Regions from separate parts of the Rhodopseudomonas julia genome, predicted to be linked through region 2. Evidence: riboswitches for the same ligand, from Rfam matches in the RefSeq annotation. Region 2 holds a riboswitch; each other region holds the start of a gene.
What was found. A riboswitch is a leader RNA that binds a small molecule or an ion and turns the genes downstream of it on or off. The one in region 2 is predicted to bind cobalamin.
Positions count from the first base shown of each region.

Region 1: linked by a shared signal. The riboswitch ahead of J2R99_RS14310 (ABC transporter substrate-binding protein) and the one ahead of J2R99_RS03685 (cobyric acid synthase) in region 2 are both predicted to bind cobalamin.
Region 3: linked by a shared signal. The riboswitch ahead of J2R99_RS09145 (DUF4198 domain-containing protein) and the one ahead of J2R99_RS03685 (cobyric acid synthase) in region 2 are both predicted to bind cobalamin.

Region 1 covers NZ_JAUSUK010000002.1:1,067,333-1,069,594, forward strand. Annotated here, with positions in the region: gene J2R99_RS14305 (class I adenylate-forming enzyme family protein) at 1-950, shown strand, start outside; cobalamin riboswitch at 1,115-1,347, shown strand; gene J2R99_RS14310 (ABC transporter substrate-binding protein) at 1,478-2,262, shown strand, end outside.
Region 2 covers NZ_JAUSUK010000001.1:781,524-783,785, reverse strand. Annotated here, with positions in the region: gene J2R99_RS03690 (cob(I)yrinic acid a,c-diamide adenosyltransferase) at 62-658, opposite strand; cobalamin riboswitch at 801-1,010, shown strand; gene J2R99_RS03685 (cobyric acid synthase) at 1,193-2,262, shown strand, end outside.
Region 3 covers NZ_JAUSUK010000002.1:15,588-17,849, reverse strand. Annotated here, with positions in the region: gene cbiM (cobalt transporter CbiM) at 1-239, opposite strand, end outside; gene J2R99_RS09145 (DUF4198 domain-containing protein) at 255-1,052, opposite strand; cobalamin riboswitch at 1,212-1,424, opposite strand; gene J2R99_RS09140 (DEAD/DEAH box helicase) at 1,588-2,262, opposite strand, start outside.

The DNA of each region.
Region 1 (2,262 bases), on a different contig from region 2:
CCGAGAATGCCGCGCTCTATGCCGCGCCGATGTCGCATGGGGCGGGGCTCTACAACTTCATGCATGTTCTTCGAGGTTCCCGCCATGTCGTTCCAAAATCGGGCGGATTCGACGTAGCTGAAATCGTGTCGCTCGCCGGTTCTCTCGGCAGTCTGTCGTTCTTCGCTGCGCCGACCATGGTCCGCCGCCTTGTGAAGCATGCGAAAGCGACCGGCTACGACGGGGAGGGAATTCGCACCATCGTCTACGGTGGTGGCCCGATGTATGTGGCGGATATCGAGGAAGCCGTTTCCCTCTTCGGACCGCGCTTCGTTCAGATCTACGGTCAGGGCGAAAGCCCGATGACGATCACGGCGCTCTCTCGTGAGCTCGTCGCAGATAGAAGCCATCCGCGCTGGCGCGAAAGGCTCGGCTCCGTCGGCACGGCGCAGTCATGCGTCGATGTGCGGGTGGCGGACGGCGATGGTCATACGCTCGCCCCGGGCGAGAGCGGTGAGATTCTGGTGCGCGGTCCGAGCGTCATGGCCGGCTATTGGCGAAACGAGAAGGCGAGTGCCGAATCTCTGCGCCACGGCTGGCTCTGGACCGGTGATATCGGCGCCATGGACGAGGATGGCTTCCTGACGCTGATGGATCGCTCCAAGGACGTCATCATCTCGGGCGGCACCAACATCTATCCGCGCGAGGTGGAGGAGGTCCTCTTGCGCCATCCCGCCGTTCAGGAGGTGTCTGTCGTCGGCCGGCCGAGCCCCGAATGGGGTGAGGACGTCGTCGCCTTCGTCGTCGCGCCGGAGAACACGCCGAATGTCGAAGAACTCGATGCGCTCTGCCGCGAGGAGATCGCCCGCTTCAAGCGCCCGAAGGACTATGTCTTTCTGGATGAGCTTCCGAAGAACAATTACGGCAAGGTGCTCAAAATCGAGCTTCGCCGGCTGCTCAGCCAAGCATAAGCGAATCGGACGGGGCCGCGAACGCGGTGCGTTTGGCTCCACATGACCGAAGTCCGACGTATGCGTGTCTGAAAGATCGCGGGCGTGGCGCGCCGACTTGTTTGTGCCTGCGCAACCGGGACGGAATGTGGCGCGCATCCGGCTTGACACTTCGACACCATCCAGCCTTTATCGCTGTCGATGGTTTCCAGCGAAACGAAGACTTCGCTGGATGAAAAGGGAATACGGTGCGGTGTAGCCAGTAGGCGCCAAATCCGTGACTGCCCCCGCAATTGTGAGCGGAGAGCGACCCCGAACGATGCCACTGGGCGTATGACGGACACCGTCTGGCGCCTGGGAAGGCTCGGGGAAGCAGAGACCCGCAAGTCAAGAGACCTGCCATCATCATGCAACCAGACCCGGCGGGGATGTCGGGGGAAGGATCGAGATGACATTCCTGTCGTCGACGACAATGCGCGAGTCTCTTTTCGGGCAATCCATTCCGCCTGCCCCCGCGGTTCTCTCTCGGAACCAGGATAGCAGACACAATGCACCGAAACGTCGCGATCGGCCTCGCAGCACTGGCCAGTCTTTCGCTCATTGATGCCGCGCATGCGAACGAAACCAACTACCCGCTGAGCATCGACAATTGCGGACAAACGATCACCTTCGAGGCAGCGCCTGAACGCGATGTCACGGTCGGCCAGTCTGCGACTGAGATTCTCTATTCTCTCGGCCTTGGCGATAAGGTCGTCGGGACCTCTGTTTGGTTCAGCGATGTGCTGCCTGAATTTGCCGAGCTCAACAGCTCGGTTGAAAGGCTTGCAGACAACGATCCGAGCTTCGAAAGCGTCGTCGCCAAGAAGCCCGGCCTCGTCTCGGTCTCTTACGAATGGCATATCGGGCCGCAGGGCATCGTCGGAACCCGCGAGCAATTCCACGATGTCGGCATCCCGACTTACATTCTTCAGACCGACTGCGTGAAAGACAATTCCACCGGCGTCGATGGGACCCGGCTGGAGATGTACAGCACCGACGCCCTCTATCGTGCGATCCGTGAGCTTGCCGAGATCCACGACGTGAAGGAGGCCGGCGAGGCGCTTGTCGCCGATCTTTCGAGGCGCGAGGCAGCTGCGGTGGAGAAGGCGAAAGAGGCCAATGCGGGTGACGTATCGGCCGTCTTCTGGTTTTCCTCCGCCGAAATGGACGTCGATCCCTATGTCGCCGGGCGCAAAGGCGTTCCCGGCTGGATGATGGAGAAGCTCGGCGTCCGCAACGTCGTGGAAAGCGACGAAGAATGGCCGATTGTCGGCTGGGAAACCATCGCCAAGGC
Region 2 (2,262 bases):
CGCTTCGTCAAGATGGATTTCCAGGCGGGCAGGCCCGCCCGGAAAGGCTGGTGCCGAAACGTCAGGCCTGTCTTTGTGCCCGCGGCGCCCAGACGTCGTCGGTGGCCCCGTTGCCATTCAGGCGGCGGCTCGCGATGAACATGAAATCGGCGAGGCGGTTGATGTAGACGAGCACGTTCGGGTTCACCTTTTCCTCCAGCGACAGTGCGACGATACGCCGTTCGGCCCGGCGGATCGTGGTGCGGGCGACATGCGCCTGGGCGGCGGCGATCGTGCCGCCCGCCAGCACGAAGTTCGTGATGCGCGGCAGGGCGGCATTCATCGCTTCAAGCTCTGCCTCCAGTCGCTGAAGGGGCTCCTCGCCGACGCGCAGATGCTCGCCGTGCTCGCCCGGCATGTGCAGGTCGGCGGCGAGGTTGAAGAGGTCGATTTGGACATTGCGCAGCATCTCACAAAGCTCGGTATCGTCACCCGCAAGAGAACGCACGAGGCCGATCTGCGCGCTCGCCTCGTCGATGGTGCCGTAGGCTTCCACCCGCTTGTCGCTCTTCGACACGCGCATGCCGCGCCCCATGGATGTTTCCCCCTTGTCACCGCCTCGGGTGACGACCCGGGTCAGGCGCACGCGCTCGTTTTTTCCTTCATGGCTCTGGCTCATCTCTGCCTCCTTGCTGAAAGGTTGCGCTTCGTTTGGCTGCGAAGCGGCAGTGCTTGCGGCTCGCGTATGAGGATGCGCGCTTTGTCGCGATTGACAAGCCGCCAGAACGCGAACTAACCACGACATGTTGGGGGTGTCGCCTCCATCAAATCAAGACGTGGTTCTTTCGGAGCTTTTGGCTTCGGAAGCTAAGAGGGAATCCGGTGCGCCATCGGCAAGACCGGAGCTGCCCCCGCAACTGTAAGTGGTGAGACTCTGTCGCCAGAAGGTCACTGATGCACGCTGCATCGGGAAGGCCAGGCAGGGTCCAGGATCCACGAGCCAGGAGACCTGCCACGTGCTTGGAGAACTGTCCTCGGGCGGGGTGTCCCAGGGAATGTGCCAGGCCGTTCGAGGCTGCCGCCTTCCGTTACCCGCGCCCCTTGATCACAAGGGAGTGCATTGCATGACATTGCTCAAAGTTCGATCGGGCCTCGAGTGGAAGCCCAGCCAGCGCAGAGCCTGTGCGACTTCGCCTGCGGCACGGTGATGGCCATGGAAGAGAGCCTCGCGCCGGTCGAGTTTTCGCTGGCACCGGAGGGGATGCCGCGTCGTGCGCGCGCCCTGATGATCCAGGGGACGTCCTCCGATGTCGGCAAGAGCATGCTCGTTGCTGGCCTCTGTCGCGCCTACACGCGCCGAGGCCTCGTCGTCCGCCCCTTCAAGGCGCAGAACATGAGCAACAATGCCGCCGTCGCCGACGACAGCGAGTTGCCTCCCGGTCCCGACGGCTTTGCGCCGCGCGGCGAGATCGGCCGCGCCCAGGCGCTTCAGGCGCGGGCCTGCCGGGCGGCACCGTCGATCCATATGAACCCTGTCCTGTTGAAACCGCAGAGCGGTGTCGGCTCGCAGGTCGTCTTGCGTGGAAGATCCCTCGGCAATTGTCCGGCGAAGACCTATCACCGGATGCGCCAGCAGCTCATGCCCGCCGTGCTCGACAGCTTCAACCGTCTGACGCGCGAGGCGGACCTCGTGCTGGTCGAAGGCGCCGGGAGCGGCGCAGAAGTATATCTGAGGGCTTCCGACATCACCAATATGCGCCTGGCGGAACAGGCGGATCTACCGGTCGTCTTCCTGTCCGACATCGATCGTGGCGGCACCATGGCCGCCATCGTCGGCAGTCACGAACTCCTCGATCTGTCTGATCGGGGACGGGTCGTCGGCTATCTCATCAACAAGTTTCGCGGCGACCTGACGATTTTCGAGCCGGGCATGAAGACGATCACAGAGAAGACCGGGTGGCCGTGTCTCGGTGTGATGCGCTGGTTCGAACAGGCGGATCGCCTGCCGGCCGAGGATTCGCTCGCCCTCGAACGCCCGCCCGAGCGCCGCGGCAGCGGTCTCAACATCGCCGTGCCGCGCTTTTCGCGCATTGCCAATTTCGACGATCTCGATCCCTTGTCCGCCGAGCCGGGGGTCAATCTTCGCTTCGTCAATCCGGGCTCACCGATCCCGGCTGAGACTGATGTCGTCATCCTGCCCGGCTCCAAGGTGACACGTGCCGATCTCGACGTGGTGCGGCGCGAGGGCTGGGATGTCGATATTTTGGCGCATGTCCGTAAGGG
Region 3 (2,262 bases), on a different contig from region 2:
GCCGGAAAGGCGGCCCAGCCGAGCACCAGCCCGGCCAGACCGTTCATGATGAGATGGACGCTGGAGGGACCGATCGGGACATGGATGAGCGAGGCGACGAAGAACGTCGCGCTCAACACCCCGGCTGCCGGCATCTTTTCCGCCGTCAGCGATTTAAGGCCGAGCGCGATGCCCCCGGCCGCGAGCACCGCACCCCCGATGACGACGTCATTGGCGAGCGCACCGTCGACAATATGCATCGATCCCTCCTGCCGTCATTCGACGTCGTAAGCGCGCACCCAGATGACGGCGTCCTGCGAGAGCTCTTTGCCCTCGAACTCCGTCTGCGGGCCCGTGCCGAGCGCGGCAAAGCCCCAGAAACCGGCCTTCGGAACGCCGAAGGTGAAGTAGCCGTTCTCGTCGCTCATCGCGACGACGGCACCGCCCGGCATCGGCGAGGCTTTGGGCTCAGAGGGCTTGTTGTCGTCCATGGAGGGTTCGGCCGCCATGTATTCGACTTCGATCTCGGCACCCGCGACAGGCTTGCCCTCCGACAGCACCCGGCCCGTAAAGCTGGAACCGGCCAGAATGTTGGTCGGGCGATCGAGCGGCACGATTTCCGTCGCAAGCCCTTTGGGCTCGGCCCAATCGGTCGGCAATTGCGCCCGGTTGAGATAGGCCTTGGCGATCTGCTGGATGTAGATGTCCTCGCTCTCCTCGTAATAGGGCTGAGGCACGACGACGAGCGTGTAATCGCCGGCACGCTTGGCCGGCAGCGTGGCATCGAAGGCTTGGGCGCTGTTTTCGAGCCCCTCGAAGGTGATCGGCTTGAGGCTGTCCTTGAGATCGATCTTCTTGCCGCGGAAGACGGCGTAGAACTCTTCCGGCGCGCCCATATCCATGACATGGCCGTTCTCGAACGGGTGCCAGAAGATGAGCTTCAGCGGCACATCGCCCGGCTCGGCGAGGTTCACCTCGGGCGTGTAGATCAGCTGAAAATGCGCTTCGGCTGCGGCGGGAAGAAGGAACGCCGCCGATGTGAGGGCGGCACAGGCAAACTTACGAAATTTCATTCGTATCGTCTCTCCAATGACTGTTGCGGGAGAACCGCGACAGTGATGCGGAAAGGACGATCGGGGTTTTGGCGAGGATTGGGCGCAAAAGGGATTCATGGCGCCGTTCCACCGCCAGACGCTCACCCCGGCGTCCGTTGCGGTGCGGCACCGGTGGCCCGGCGTCGCGCGTCAGCGGCAGGTCTCCTGGCTTGCGGGTCACAGCGTGGCTTCGTCTTCCCAGCGCAGATGCGCCAGTGACATGTTGAAGCCCTGCTCGCCGCTCACAGTTGCGGGGGCAGCCACGGTTTCGGTCCCTGCTGGGTACGCCTCACCGTGTTCCCTTTTAATCCGGTCGCTTTGCGTCCGGAAACCGTTGACACCCCATCTGCCGGCGAATGGCCACAATTGTCAATGCCGTGCAGTGCTGGCAGCTATGCTGGGCATGGCTTCCCTTTGCCGGCATCATGTTCGGTCGAAGAGCGCCCTACGGCATAAAAAAAGGCCGACCGCATATAGCGGCCGGCCCTCTCAAACTTGCGCAGCGTGGCTGCGTTCAGCGCGCGGCCATCCGCTTCTCGCCCATTCCGGCTTTTGGCTTGCTGCTCTTACGCAGCATCCGTTCCAGACCGGCCTGAGCGCCCTCGTTGCCGCGGCCCGCATCTCGCCGGCCATTCGCGCCACCATTGCGGCTCTTATGCGCGCCGGCTTCCGTCCGCTTCGCCGAACGGCCTGCCTCCGCACCTTCCGGCCTGCGGTTGCGACCCTCTTTCGGGGCATCGCCATTCCGGCCTTCACTGCGCGCCTCGAAGGCGACCGGTTTGCCCGAGCGCCTGCGATTGCGTGAGGGAGAATTGCGCTTGCCGGGCTGGCGTGATCTTTCGTCGCGCCGCTCGCCCGCCTGCTGGCGCACGCTTGCGGCCGGAGCCTCGTCGGCTTCGCCGACCGGCTCGCCGCCCGCAACCTGGTTCGCAATCGCCTCGCCGCGGGCCTCGCTACGAGGTGCCGCGCCATGCGCATCGATCCTCTTGCCGATCAGCTTCTCGATATCGCGCAGAAGACCCCGCTCGGAATGATCGCACAGCGAGATCGCAATACCGCTCTTGCCGGCGCGCGCGGTCCGCCCGATGCGGTGCACATACGCCTCCGGCACGTTCGGCAGCTCGAAGTTGACGACATGCGAAACGTCGTCGATGTCGATGCCGCGCGCCGCGATATCGGTGGCGACCAG